2 regions of the Lysinibacillus parviboronicapiens genome follow, and region 1 is predicted to be linked to the other one. Evidence: predicted binding sites of a transcription regulator. Region 1 holds the regulator's gene; the other holds the start of a gene.

The links. The regulator NrdR, encoded in region 1, represses ribonucleotide reductase genes. The targets are predictions, from matches to a motif close to AACACNATATATNGTGTT.
Region 2: the regulator NrdR is predicted to act here: its motif matches at 5,043-5,060, upstream of C9J31_RS14495 (vitamin B12-dependent ribonucleotide reductase).

What each region holds. Positions count from the first base shown of each region.
Region 1 is NZ_CP073713.1:3,577,017-3,584,333, forward strand. It holds gene thrS (threonine--tRNA ligase) at 1-1,086, opposite strand, end outside; gene dnaI (primosomal protein DnaI) at 1,488-2,417, opposite strand; gene C9J31_RS17345 (replication initiation and membrane attachment family protein) at 2,442-3,809, opposite strand; gene nrdR (transcriptional regulator NrdR) at 3,828-4,298, opposite strand; gene C9J31_RS17355 (glyceraldehyde-3-phosphate dehydrogenase) at 4,515-5,537, opposite strand; gene coaE (dephospho-CoA kinase) at 5,833-6,426, opposite strand; gene mutM (bifunctional DNA-formamidopyrimidine glycosylase/DNA-(apurinic or apyrimidinic site) lyase) at 6,440-7,312, opposite strand.
Region 2 is NZ_CP073713.1:3,004,520-3,011,836, forward strand. It holds partial or broken gene C9J31_RS14475 (DUF2785 domain-containing protein) at 363-452, opposite strand; gene C9J31_RS23735 (histidine kinase) at 958-1,299, opposite strand; partial or broken gene C9J31_RS14485 (hypothetical protein) at 1,413-1,892, opposite strand; partial or broken gene C9J31_RS24140 (PDDEXK family nuclease) at 1,972-2,327, opposite strand; gene C9J31_RS14495 (vitamin B12-dependent ribonucleotide reductase) at 2,413-4,983, opposite strand; gene C9J31_RS14500 (lipoate--protein ligase family protein) at 5,185-6,015, opposite strand; gene C9J31_RS14505 (rhodanese-like domain-containing protein) at 6,420-6,806, shown strand.

The DNA.
Region 1 (7,317 bases):
TAGCTCTGCAATACGCAATGGTAAATTACGATAAGAGTGCATGCTGTTTTTGTACACCATCATATGGTGCGGGCAGTTCATTGGACGCATGATTAATGTTTCGTTGTCCATTTCCATTGGCGGGAAAATTGAATCTTGGTAATGATCCCAGTGGCCTGAAGTTTGATACAGCTCTTTTGAACCAAGCACTGGTGTATACACATGTTTATAACCAAGCGACAATTCTTTATCCACGATGTAACGTTCGATAACACGGCGGATTGTTGCGCCATTTGGTAACCAAAGCGGTAGACCTTGACCAACTTTTTGAGAAGTTGTGAATAGCTCTAACTCTTTACCGATTTTACGATGATCTCGTTCTTTTGCTTCTTCAAGCATTTGTAGATGATGTTTTAGCTCTTCCTTTTTGAAGAAGGCTGTACCGTAAATACGTTGGAGCATTTTGTTATCAGAATTTCCTCGCCAGTACGCACCTGCTAAAGAAAGAAGTTTGAATTCACGTAATTTCCCAGTTGATGGTACGTGAATACCGCGGCAAAGGTCGAAAAATTCACCTTGATAGTAAATAGATACTTGCTCGTCAGCTGGAATTGCTTCAAGTAACTCTAATTTATATTCATCGCCAACTTCTTCATAAATAGCTTGGGCGTCAGCACGGCTAACATTTTTGCGCTCAACCTCTAAGTTCTCAGCAATGATTTTTTTCATTTCTTTTTCAATTGCTGGTAGGTCCTCAGCAGTAATTGGTGTAGGTGCATCAATATCGTAGTAGAATCCACCTTCAATCACTGGACCGATACCAAGCTTTACATCTGGGAAAAGGCGTTTAATGGCTTGTGCAGTTAAGTGTGCTGTTGAGTGACGAAGGATTTCTAGTGCTTCTTGATCATCTTGCGTAATAATAGCAATTGTTGCATCCTCTTCAATTGGTGTTTTTAAGTCAAGCAATTCACCATTCACTTTACCTGCATAAGCTTTTTTACGAAGTCCTGGGCTAATAGATGCTGCTACGTCGTCAGTTGACGTACCCTTTGCATATTCCTTTACAGCGCCATCTGGAAACGTTAATTTAATCATGTCTGACATATTGTTTGCACTCCTTATAGTTGTTTTTTTGATGCATAATGATGTGGGAATAAGCATCTTCAAATTGATGATGGAGCATTTATCGAAAAACAAACCGTAAAAACAAAAAAGCCCCGTCCCTAATAAAAGGGACGAAGCGTATGCTCGTGGTTCCACCCTTCTTCCTTCCGACTATAAAGTCAGACGAAGCTCAAGGCTAGCTAACGGGCTAGGGACCGGCGAAAGATATGCCCTCTCGCTGCTCAGTAGGTAGTAAATAATGTGTTCACACTAGGAAGTTTACAGCCGATGACTTCCCTCTCTTTAAGCTGATACACAAAATTCATGTCCTCATCAATGCATTTTGTTATTTAGTATATGGAAAGTATACGCGCGATTGTCGTAAATTGCAACCGTCAATATTACCCGCGTCGATTTTTGCCACCCATTTGCACAGGCTCCGTAATGGCTTTTATACGCTCCATTATTCGAGCAGCTTTGACTACTTCCAAGTCCCCTTTTTGCGACTGTGCTAAATGATGTTCTAATTCATCATAGTTAAAATTAGACGTAATGAAAGTTGGTAATTGTTCTGCCATTCGATAATGGAAAATCGTTCCTAATATTTCATCTCGTGTCCAAGCCGACATTGTTTCTGCCCCTAAATCATCCAGCATCAAAACTGGTGCCTTTTTGACGTAGTCAATTTTCTCTTGTAGGGAATTGTCACCGATTGCATTTTTCATCTCACGTAAAAATTCAGGGACAAAAACGACAACAGATCTCACTTTAATTGTTGCAAGTTCATTGGCTAATGCACCTAACACAAACGATTTTCCGACACCAAATTGCCCATATAAATAAAAGCCCTTTGTAGGCAATATCCCGGTTTCACGAGTACGTTGCACAAAATCTGCTGCACGGTTTGCAATGTCCACACGCGAATAATCATCAATAAATAAATCCGTAATGGTCGCCTGTAAAACATCCTTTGGCATATGCATGCTCGCAATCAAATTAGTGATATCACGACGTTCATCCTCACGAACCTTTTGCTCACAACGTACATAATCAATTTCTACCGAATTCCTTACTACTCGCAGCTTTGGAATAAAACCCTTTAAATAGTTTGTACAATGTGCAGTATGGTCGCACCCACAGCATTCTGTTGATTGACTTATAAATTCATGTAGTTTTGGCAAATTACGTTCGATTGCTTCATAACTTAACTCCTCTGCATGTTCTGCTAAAAATGTCTGCACACGAGAGTGTTCTAATATTTCCTTACGCATCGCTTCATAACGTTCTTGAAAAGATGGCATTTTAATCGCCCGTTGTAGTGGTCCATTAATTGGTTCGATTGTTGTTCACCTACCTTATTCCTGCTGGTTGCTTAACTTCTCTAATATTTTTTGACGTTCCTTTTCAAAATCTGTTGCATCAACAGTTGCTTCTGATTGAACCTCTACTTGCTTATCATTTCTCTTATAAAACCAATCTGGTACTTTTTCTTCGCGGCGTTTCTTTGAATAGGTGTTCTTTTTCGCCGATGTCTGAGGCTTATTCTTCCACGTTGTATATTTATCATGCTCCTGCCGTGCAAGTTCCATTGCTTGCTTCGCTGTTTGAATATTTTTACGTACCCAATGGTCAGCAATCGTCTCTACATATTTCTTAGGTAGTTTCATGTCGGTCGTTAACATGACATATTCCAGTAACGCATTGACCACGCCTACTGGCATACCATGCTGAACGATTAAGCTTTCAGCAAGTTGGACAGATGTTTGCAATGGCTCTTTCCCATTATTAATATCACGTAACACTTGAACAGGTGCAGTCGTTTCTAAATAATGCTGTAACTCTTGATCTTTCGTTTTTTGCATCGAATCCTCTACAGCAACCGGTACCTCATAAACTCTAGCAAGTTTTGGCGGTTCCTTGGACACGGTCAGTTTATAAAAATCAGCTGCCGCTTTGCGCAATCGCTCTTGTGAGATGCCTAAGTCATCATCAAGTGCTAAAATGACAACTTTTTGCATATCCAATGCAGTTAGGTGATATAAGAAAGCTAATTTTGCAATGGATTCACGTACATCAAGCGTTAATAAACTCGCTGGTACGAGTTGGTCCGATAAACCAGCCTGCAGCAACTCAAAGTCAAACTGTTCAAAATAGAACGGATAGACTTTTTGTGGTTTATCGCTTGCAGTACCGACCTGAAGCTCTGCAGGAATATGTGCACTGACTGGCTTAAATACATCGATAAAGGCACGTGATACATCCTTAAACTCACTATCTCTTACAGGTCGAATAAATCGTTGACGTAGCTTCCGATACGCTTGTTCTCCGATTTTACTGAACAAAAACATCGACAACAATGGATCCTTCATAAAGCTATCGGCATCAAGCGGACGCATAAGCTCATACAAAAAGCTCCGTTGTTCAGCGTCTTCTTTTTTCCATGTTCGCAATAAGCCAATTGCTTCAAGTGCAATACGTGCCTCGAAAACTTTGCCAATGGGTAAACCTAATACATTCATTAAATAATAATGCGTCATTTGCTGTCCGGGCATTTGCTCTGCTTCTGCCCATAACGTTAAGTACAGACTGATGGGCTCTGCTCCAGTTAAAGGCTGATAAAACAATGTTACTAACTGACGTTCCTGTGTAGAAAGCGCATGAGGTAGACGAATGTCAAAAGTATCAGCTGGCTGTAACTCCTTATACAAATGAATCAACGTCATTCACCCTCTCTGTTTGCTTTATGATTTTTTTTCAGTTTGACGTTGAATAATTTCTTTAATTTCCTCAATAAAGACATTGATGTCCTTAAACTGACGGTAAACCGATGCAAAGCGCACATAGGCAACCTCATCAATTTTCGCTAAGCGATCCATCACCATTTCTCCGACATCCTCTGATCGTACTTCTGCATTCCCTATACGACGCAAATCTTTTTCAATAGATAATACAAGTCCCTCTAGTACTTCAAGAGCAACAGGACGTTTTTCACAAGCACGAATTAAACCACGTAATACCTTTTCGCGGCTAAACTCTTCCCGTGAGCCTTCTTTTTTCACAACGACTAATGGTGTCTCTTCAATTTTTTCAAACGTTGTAAAGCGGAAGCCACATGACTCACATTCACGACGTCTACGAATTTCTTTATTATCATCTACAGGCCTCGAATCCACTACACGTGTTCCGTTAAATTGGCAAGATGGACATCTCATATATTTACTCTCCTGATTCCACAACAATTTAATATTTCTATTATAACAAATTTCCCGCTTGTAAAAAATCACTTTCGTTTTTTCTGGCAAGATGTAGTATATTTGTCCAACAAAAAAACACATCGAAACCACGAGGATTTCAATGTGCTCATTAAAAAATAAATGGGAAAGGTCGCTATTAGTACCTTTTATAGCCCGTATTACATATCCGATAAATTAGGCGTTAACTGTTTCTAATGCTTTTGCCACTTTTTTCATCAGATCAACAACACGCGCTGAGTAGCCCCACTCGTTGTCATACCAAGCAAGAACTTTCACTTTACGGTCGCCCATTACCATAGTCGAAAGACCATCTACTGTTGATGAGTAAGTTGTTGTATTGTAATCAATCGATACAAGCGGCTCGATTGAGAAGTTTAAGATGCCTTTCATTGGCCCCTCAGTAGCAGCTTTCACAAATGCAGCATTCACAGATTCTACTGTTACGTCTGTATTTAAATCTACAACAAGGTCAACTAATGATACGTTTGGTGTTGGAACACGAAGTGCCATACCATGAATTTTGCCATCTAACTCTGGTAACACTAATCGTAATGCTTTTGCAGCACCTGTTGATGTTGGAATGATTGATTGTGCGCAACCACGTGCACGACGTAAGTCTTTGTGCGGATTGTCTAGGTTCTTTTGGTCATTTGTATAAGCGTGAACTGTTGTCATTAAACCGCTCTCGATACCAAATGTGTCATTCAATACTTTTGCCACTGGCGCTAAGCAGTTTGTTGTACAAGAAGCGTTAGAAATAACGTCATGTTTTTCAACATCCAGTTTTTCATCGTTTACACCTAACACAATTGTGATGTCTTCATTTTTACCTGGTGCTGTCAAGATGACTTTTTTTGCTCCCGCTTCTAAGTGCATTGCTGCTTTCTCACGCTCATTGAATTTACCAGTTGCTTCGATAACGATATCCACACCCATTTTTGCCCATGGTAATTGTAAGGGATCACGTTCGCTAATAATTTGCACGTGTTTACCGTTTACAATTAAAGCATCGCCTGCAGGTTCAATCGTACCTTCGAATGTTCCGTGATTTGTGTCATACTTAATCAAATGTGCTAACGTTTCAGCTGGATAGCTCGCGTTAATCGCAACGATATTTAAATCTTCTTGTACGATCGCTTGGCGGAAAACCATACGTCCGATACGTCCGAAACCATTAATAGCAATTGATACTGTCATTTATAAAATCCTCCTGTGAGTACGTACTCATATTAATTATACTTTATGGTGATTAGTATAACACAATTTTAAAAAAGATGAACATTATATACTCATAATAAAAAAGTTCTTATTTTCTGAAAAATAAATGACCAATAAGTTCCTCTCATACTAATGGATACTCCACCGTAGCAACCGTTTGCTTCAACTAAAAAATCGAAAAAACTCCCATCGATGAAAGTTTTTACTTTATTTTTATTATGGCGCTTACACGCAAAAAAATGCGTAGCGATATGTTCTCGCTACGCACTTAATATTAAAGAACGCCCCAATGATGCAGGATTTTCTTTAGTTGCTCTTCCGTTTGTTCCAGATTTTCATTATTGTAAATCACTGCATGAGCACCTTTTTCCTTTACGGACAATGGCAACTGGGAATGAATGCGAGCTAACGCATCCTCCTTCGTTAAATGATTACGTTCCATTAAACGGCGGAGTTGCACATCTTCTCTGACTGATACAACGATAATGAGCTCTACGAAATGCTGTAATTTACTTTCAAACAGCAGTGGAATATCCATAACAATATGTTTTTGACCCGCTTTTACAAAAGCATCGCGTTGACGAAGCATTTCTTCCCGAATAGCAGGATGCATAATATCATTTAAGATTTTACGCTTTGCAGGCTCATGGAAAATGATATCGCCAAGCTTCGCGCGATTTAAACTACCATCTTCAAGTAAGATATCTTCACCAAAATTTTCAGCAATTAATGTTAACGTCTTTGTACCTGGTTCTACGACATCACGTGCTACAATATCCGCATCGACAATCGGTAAACCGAGCGCTGTCATCATTTTCGCTACTGTACTTTTTCCGCTCGCAATACTTCCTGTTAGTCCGATAATCATAGTAAATTCCCCTTTAATGTTGACAATTTGGGCAAAAGACTGATGTGCGCCCGCCAATCGTCATTTGACTCGTGTCGGTTCCACACTCAGGGCATATCTTCTTCCCATACATTTTTAGACGGTTTTGCATGCTTCCTGCCCCACCGTTAATATTGCGATAGTCTGAAATTGTTGAACCACCAGCTTCAATACTTTGACGTAGCACTGCTACAATCGCCTCAAATAATTGACGTTTCCGCTTTTCACTAATACGATTCATCTTGCGAGCAGGATGAATTTTTTGAGCAAACAAAGCTTCAGTGGCATATATATTGCCACAGCCAGAAATCACTTGCCCATCCATAATCACTTCTTTAACAGCCTTTTTCTCGTATTTCGGTAGCAACGATTTGGCAATAAAGAAATCACTCGCTGCCTCATCAAACGGCTCAGGTGCCATTTTTGTGAGAGGGGCATGATCTGCTAGTTGTGCTAAAAAACGTAGTTCACCAAAGCGACGAATATCAGAGTATATTAAATAGCCTCCATCTGTCATTTGGAATGTTGCATGAATATGCTTTTTAAATTTAGCCTCCCCGATTTCCTCAGGTGAATTGACCACGAACCACGCACCAGTCATCCCTAAATGACTCACTAAAATATAAGACACATCCTCTTTTAACAGATGAAAAAAGATGTATTTTGCACGACGCTCAATCTTTTGAATCGTCATTTGCGTTAGTGCCATTTCAAAAGCATCCGGCTCGGATTGTTTAACGATACATTGTTTTCCCTCACTAAAGGAAAAGCGAATAATTTCAGATAACTGAACCTGTTTAATTGTACGTCCTTCAATTTCAGGTTTTAACGCCTGTACAACACCTTCCACCTCTGGTAATTCAGGCATTTATA
Region 2 (7,317 bases), 570 kb from region 1:
TTTTTCATAAAGATTGATAAGATTAATCAAACACGCTCTTACTATAATTTTTGAATCATTCTTTTATAAAAAAGTATAATCTATGATATTTCCCTTATTTAAGCGCCCTTTAATGGAGGACCATGCCAGAGGTTGGGTAATCATTAATGTTCAATTTTTGTAAGTTTGAAATACTTGTCTCTCCTTTTGTGCGTTGTGGGTGGTACTTCCATTTTAGCAAAGGATGGTTTCTTTTTGGTTTTCTTGACATAAAAAGGGGCAACCCCTCAGCCAATTTTCCATGGCTTTTGGGACTGCCCTAATCCTTAACTGATAGAAAACCTGTTCAATTTTGCCTCAGTATCAAGCATGACAGTATTAAGCTAATTCCCTCGGCTATCTTGTCCCCTTCTGAAATAGAGACTGCGTAAAAAATTCTTGCTGTTGACGCGAGCAATCACCTGACTGCGACTCAACCTTGTGTATCCACTGTTCAATCTCAGATGTTTTTTCTTTTCGACATAAAAACACCCCTTTAGATAATTATATCAAGGGGTAAAACGGTGCAATTTATGGTAAATCTATATATAGCGTAGGCTTAAAATAAAGTTTGATCAAAAACACCTCTTAAACCCACATCTTACGTTAAATTAATAGAACCCGTTTTGAAAAAAGATTGATCAAAACGGATTCTTCCTCTGTGAAGTATTGTTTAATTTTTATAAAAAAGTTTGATCATTTTCTGTGATCTAATCTTCAACAAATTCCTATCCCTTTTCCTCTCTTAAAATGCAGGTATCGATTTAGCAGCCTTCTAAAATTTTGAAAAAGATGATTTATGAAATTGATTCAGTTAATTTTAAACATAATAAAAAAGCACTCTCTCAAGAATGCTTTATAAGTCAGGATATATTGTTGTATTGTAAAAATTTATATCTTCCTCAAAATATTGCTGATACCTGTTGAAATAAACTTTCTTTAATCAGCTTGATTTTTACGATGAACCTCAGTAAGATCTTTTATATAAATTAATGAATAGTCATCTCTAATATCCACTTCAAAAAAGTAATTTTTTTTAGTTACTATATCTTTAACTTCTATTGCAAACAACCCCATTCCTCTTAGGTAATTGCTTTCTTCAGATTTTAAATCTTCTCTACCAATACCATAGTTAGTTTCAATATAGTTTTCCACATAGTTGTATACGATAGCGTTTCGAGATTTAGAATTAAAATAATTGTAATTAACAAAAATAACTACTATACAAAATAATAGATTAAAGATAATTATTTTTTTTTCATTTTCCTCTCCTTCCGCCATATCAAGTATCAAGACTATATTTATTAATAATTACAATTTTTCAAACTATAAAAATTCAATTTTAGTGTCTTTACCTACCAATTTAACAATAAAGAAAATTTATAATAATACAATTAATTATTAATTGAAAAACTCACCATCGATATAATTGCAGAGTTAACGTTATAGTTTATATCACGTATCGTACTATTAGGAGCTAACGTTTGAACTCTTAACATTGTACCTGTGGAAGCGTAGATATATCCAAGTCCAGGTGTCCAGTGATAATCATATGCATAATCTGCATTAGGTTCAAAAAGAGTAAAGTATTTATCAAATTTTACTGCAAGCGGTCTATTATTATCTATTTCAGTCTTATATGAGAAAAAATTATTAAAACTACTTGATGAAGCTGAATATCCTCTTGCAATCGCTTCATTTTCTAGACCTGAACGCACACCATTTACACTCATACCATAGGAAGTGCCACCACGATTAGCATACATGCTATTAATAAATGCCCCTTTAGTTGAATAACCACTGTTAAAAACTTGTAATTTTGATTTACTTTTTGAATCATGCCAGTATTGTAGAATAACTGCTATAGTAGTTGGACCACACGCAGAATTTCGGTAACTTGATTTAACATCTGTATCATATTGAGAAAATGTAGGAGATGATAATAATTTCGAATACTGTTAATAAAAAATCCGTTGTCATCACATCTGGCTCAATTGTTTTTGGGTCTGTAGGATGTTTAAGACCTAATTCATCTGCAATAACAATTGTTTCTTCCAACGGTAATAATGGGTATTGTTCTCGAATATCAACAACAAAAAAATCAGAATATTCTGTTAAATAAAAGTAGTCTCGTTCCAAATCTGATAGAAATTCATGCTGTCGGTTTTAATTTCTCTAAGACGGGTGGATCTTCCTAATGAGGAAACGTCCTGAATGTTTAGCCATGACTTATAGTCTACTCCAATACCCGAACCTCGACCTTCCTTAATCCACTTTTCAACTTTAGATGTTCTCGTTCTTTTTGACATAAAAACACCCCTTTAGATCATTATATCTAAAGGGGTAAAACGGTGCAATTTATGGTAAATCTATATATAGACCTTTTTCATAATTTTATAAACCACATTTAAGCTGTGCACCACAGTTTGTACATGTGTTACAGCCACCCATTTCTTCGACTGTTCCTTTACGACATACTGGGCATGTATTTCCAACGTCAGAGCCAATAACTGTCGTTGACGCTAGCGCTTGAATCGTATCGACTAATACGACTGGACGCTTTGTGTGTTCTTCTACTAATTCTTCTTCAAATGATAGTTGATCCATATCATTTTCTTCGGCTTTCAGCGTAAGTACTTGTGAGTCACGGCTACCATCTACATAAACCGTACCACCTTTAGCGCCACCTTTATATAGACGTTCATATACTTTTTCTACCTGTTGTACGGTATAGCCTCTTGGAGCATTTACCGTTTTCGAAATCGATGAATCAATCCATTTTTGAATGATACATTGTACATCCGCATGAGCCTCTGGTTTTAATTCCATCGATGATACGAACCATGAAGGTAACTCGTCAGCACTTACTTCTGGATGACTATCTAAGTATTCCTGTACGATTTCTGCTTTAACCTCGATGAATTTACCTAAGCGACCTGAACGGTAATATGTGAATGAGAAGTAAGGTTCAAGACCTGTTGCTACTCCTACCATCGTTCCAGTAGAACCTGTAGGCGCTACAGTCAGTAAATGCGAGTTTCGAATACCTGTTGCTAAAATTTGCTCTCTGATATGCGCTGGCATTTTTTGCATGAAGCCTGTTTCAGTGAAGGCTTTACGTAAACGTGCAGTTTCTTCCGCTGTCGCACCTACTAAGAATGGGAAGCTACCACGTTCTTTTGCTAGTTCTGTTGAAGCCTCATAAGCAGTTTCTGCAATTGTTTTAAAGATTTCATCAACAAGTGCATTTCCTCCCTCTGAGCCATATTCTTTTTCACAATAGATGAGTAAATCTGCTAAGCCCATTACCCCTAAACCAACGCGTCTCTCACCTAATGCTTGTACGCGGTTTTCCTCTAGGAAATAAGGTGTTGCGTCGATGACATTATCCTGCATACGTACACCTACGCGTACCGTTTCACGCAATGCTTCATAATCAATTGTTTGGTCCTCTTTATTGGCAAACTGCGCTAAATTCACAGCTGCTAAATTACATACCGAATAAGGGGCAAGTGGTTGTTCCCCACATGGGTTTGTTGCAACAACGCTTTGTCCATACGCCTTGGCATTTGTCATGTCGTTTGCATTATCAATAAAGAAGATACCTGGTTCTGCAGAGTAAGTTGCACATACATTGATTAAATTCCAAAGCTCTTTCGCTTTAATCGTACGGTATGTGCGTACTTTGTAGCCCAACTTCTCCCATTCTCGCACGTCGCCAACCTTATGCCATTCTGTATTGTAGACAGCCATTTCTTCTTTTGTATATTCTTCAACAGCTGGGAAACGTAGCTCAAAATCAGCGTCCTTTTCAACAGCTTCCATAAATTCTTTTGTCAATGTTACGGAGATATTCGCGCCAGTTAAAAACTCTGAGTTATGGACTGTAAACGTACCACCGTCGCGTAGTTTATTTTCTGCATCACGGATAATCGCAGCATCAAATCCACCTAAGCCTTCGATATTTTTGTAATTAACAATACCTTGATACATTGCTTCATCTTGCTGTGATAAAGGCTTAAAGTTTAACTTTTCTTTAGCTAGACGGATAATCGACTTGTCCGTCGTGTTTTCAATTAAGTATCGTAGAATACGTGGATTTTGCATTTTGGAAATGATAAATTCCACAATATCAGGGTGCCAATCTGCTAACATAATCATTTGAGCACCACGACGTGATCCCCCTTGTTCCACAAGGTGAGTCAGTTTGGCAATATCATCTAACCATGAAACCGAACCAGATGATTTTCCGTTCACACCACGTGCTAACGTATTACGTGGACGAAGTGTCGAACCGTTTGTCCCTACACCACCACCACGGCTCATAATTTCCATTACTTGCTTACGGTGATCACTGATTCCTTCACGTGAATCCGCAACAAACGGCATTACGTAACAATTGAAGAATGTTACATCTGTTTCAGAACCTGCTCCATAAATCACACGTCCAGCTGGGATAAATTTCAATGATACAAGTTGCTCATAAAATCTTTCAAACCATTCCTGGCGTTTTTCAGTTGTTTTTTCAACTGAGGCAAGCCCTGTTGCATTACGCTTGGCAATTTGCTCATAAAAAATTTCAAGAGGCTTTTCTAACACGTCAATTGAACGCGTAATCACACCCGTTCCTTGCTCTTTTGGATCATCTAAAGCGCTACGGTAGTCTTCTTCAATCAAAATATCTGCTGTTTTTGTAGACAAATCGATCTTTTGAATAGTCCCTAAACCACGTGCAGGGAATTTTGGATCTGCTTTTACTGTTAAGACAACGAAATCACCAGCTTTAAGTGTTTTCTTCTCCGTATCCTTAAATGAATAGCGATCGATCATTACAAGTCTAGAAACACCTTTATGCGTAATGTGCATATCAGGGGTTACGGGGTGAACCTGTGGAAATTGTTCAATATCTTTGTTTAACTGTTCAATTTGTTTGTTTACTTCGGGTTGATGATTTGTGAGTACCATCGTTTTGCCTCCCTTATGTTCTGCTTACAATAATAAATACACAATATCATGTGTCGTTAAACACTACATATTGTGTATGTTTCTTAACAAAAGATACTATATATAGTTTTTTAATTCAACTCTTGCAATTTTGACTAGAATCAGTACTGCTTGTCATCACAAGGTTTAAACGATAAAAAAATATTTTTCTTATACCATTTTTTACTTTTTGAAGTTCCAATCATCATGTGCATATTTTTTTTCTTCAAGTGCTCGTACATATTCTAATTGCTCCTCAGAAAGTGTAAATGGTTTTAATTCAATTTGCAACGATTTTGCAAAACCATCTCGAAAAGCTGTCACACATTGTTCAATGGAAACAGGTTCGTTCACAAGGCTATTAATGGCAACAGCCTTCTCTGGCAGCTTTTTACGCATGCGTTCTTTCGCCTCGTCACTAGAAAAGTTAAACACTGACAGTAGTTTCTCTTCATCGAGATCCAGTAAAATCGCACCATGCTGTAAAATGACACCTTTTTGACGCGTTTGTGCACTACCCGCTATTTTTTTCCCTTCTACGACAAGCTCATACCAACTTGGTGCATCAAAACATACTGCACTTTTTGGTTGCTTCAAGTCAGCCTTTTTTTCTTCTGTGTCAGGCACACTAAAATATGCATCCATCCCTAAATTATGAAAGCCCTGTAAAATCCCCTCGCTCAGAACACGATAGGCCTCTGTTACCGATTCCGGCATATTTGGATAGCTTTCTGTGACAATGACGCTATATGTCAACTCATGTTCGTGTAAAACTGCTCTTCCACCAGTTGGACGTCGCACAAAACCTAGCCCTTGTTGACGCACAGCATCTAAATTTATATCTCTTCTCGCTTGCTGAAAATAACCTATCGAGAGTGTTGCGGGCTCCCACTCATAAAAACGAATCACTGGAGGAATTAAACCTTCACTATGCCAATCGAGCAATGCCTCATCTAGCGCCATATTAAACGAAGGACTACATTTCCCTGAATTTAGAAAATACCAAGTTGTCATACAATCATCTCCTACAAATATCAATTACGCCTCTGCATAAGTAAGTCCAATTTTTGAATTTTTTAGGTCTAAACATAGGCTGACCCGATGTCGATCACTTAATAAAACTGCTTAAACTACAGGATGTGCCGTTTTTCCAATACCATCAATTAGTAGTTGTCGCATCGATGTGACGAATCCTTTCAAAATTTGTGACCTCCACCAGAGGCTTTATCATACAGCATTATTGCCAGCAATCACATTACCTATATGTAAGCGACTGTCGTGGTTGATGCTACGTTTAGCATCTGCCGACAAAGAAATATCATTTTTAGCCACAATCTAGTTAATTTTATCAAACTCATTGGACTATCGCTACCGCATCTTTTATAATAATAAAGAAGATAGAAAGGGGTAAGAAAATCTTGGACATACTTATCACAATTGGTGTAATTTTAGTAGTTCTAATTGCATATATCGGTATCAATGCAATGCGCCTAAAAAAAGCCGTAACCAACTTAACACAAGAACAATTTATTGAAGGCTATCGCAAAGCACAGCTAATTGATGTGCGTGAGCAAAAAGAATTCGAGGCAGGTCATATTCTTGGTGCACGAAGCGTTCCTTCTACAGCACTACGTCAACGTTACAAAGAAATCCGACCAGATTTACCAGTATATTTATACTGTCAAAACACAGGTCGTAGTGCACGTGCTGCACTATTCCTAAAAAAACGTGGCTACAACCAAATTTACCAGCTTGAAGGCGGCTTCCGTAATTGGACTGGTAAAATTAAAACAAAAAAACAATAAGATTTGCGCCTTTGCACACTTTTTAAATTGGCGGTTCTCATTGCTCAAATAACTGTTCGCTCGGCGGCTATGTAGGTAAAACGCGCCATAACTGATAGCTGAACGGACTTATGTGTGCTGGATGCAGCGCGAATGCTTATATTTTTGATAAAGAGCTAGCAACTTTTTTATTGCTAGCTTTTTTCTAATATTCTGAGTTTCTACTATATAATAGTAGTTGTCTAACGACTAACCATTTAGTTCTCTTTCACCAAGCCCTTGAGCATGCATAGGACAAAAAGAGTAAAATCATGAGGCCATTACATTTCATTCGGAGCGAACATTTCTTGTTGCCAATAAAAGCTTTAGGCTCCCCGCTATTAGCCTGTATGACTTAGTAGCTACACAACTTGTCATACCCGTCGTTCTTTATATAGCTGTGCTACATTATGATTGGCTACATGACTATCTTCTGAAATTGTTTTTTTAAGTAATAATAACTTCACCTTGTCACAATTCTCGTTTTGCTAAT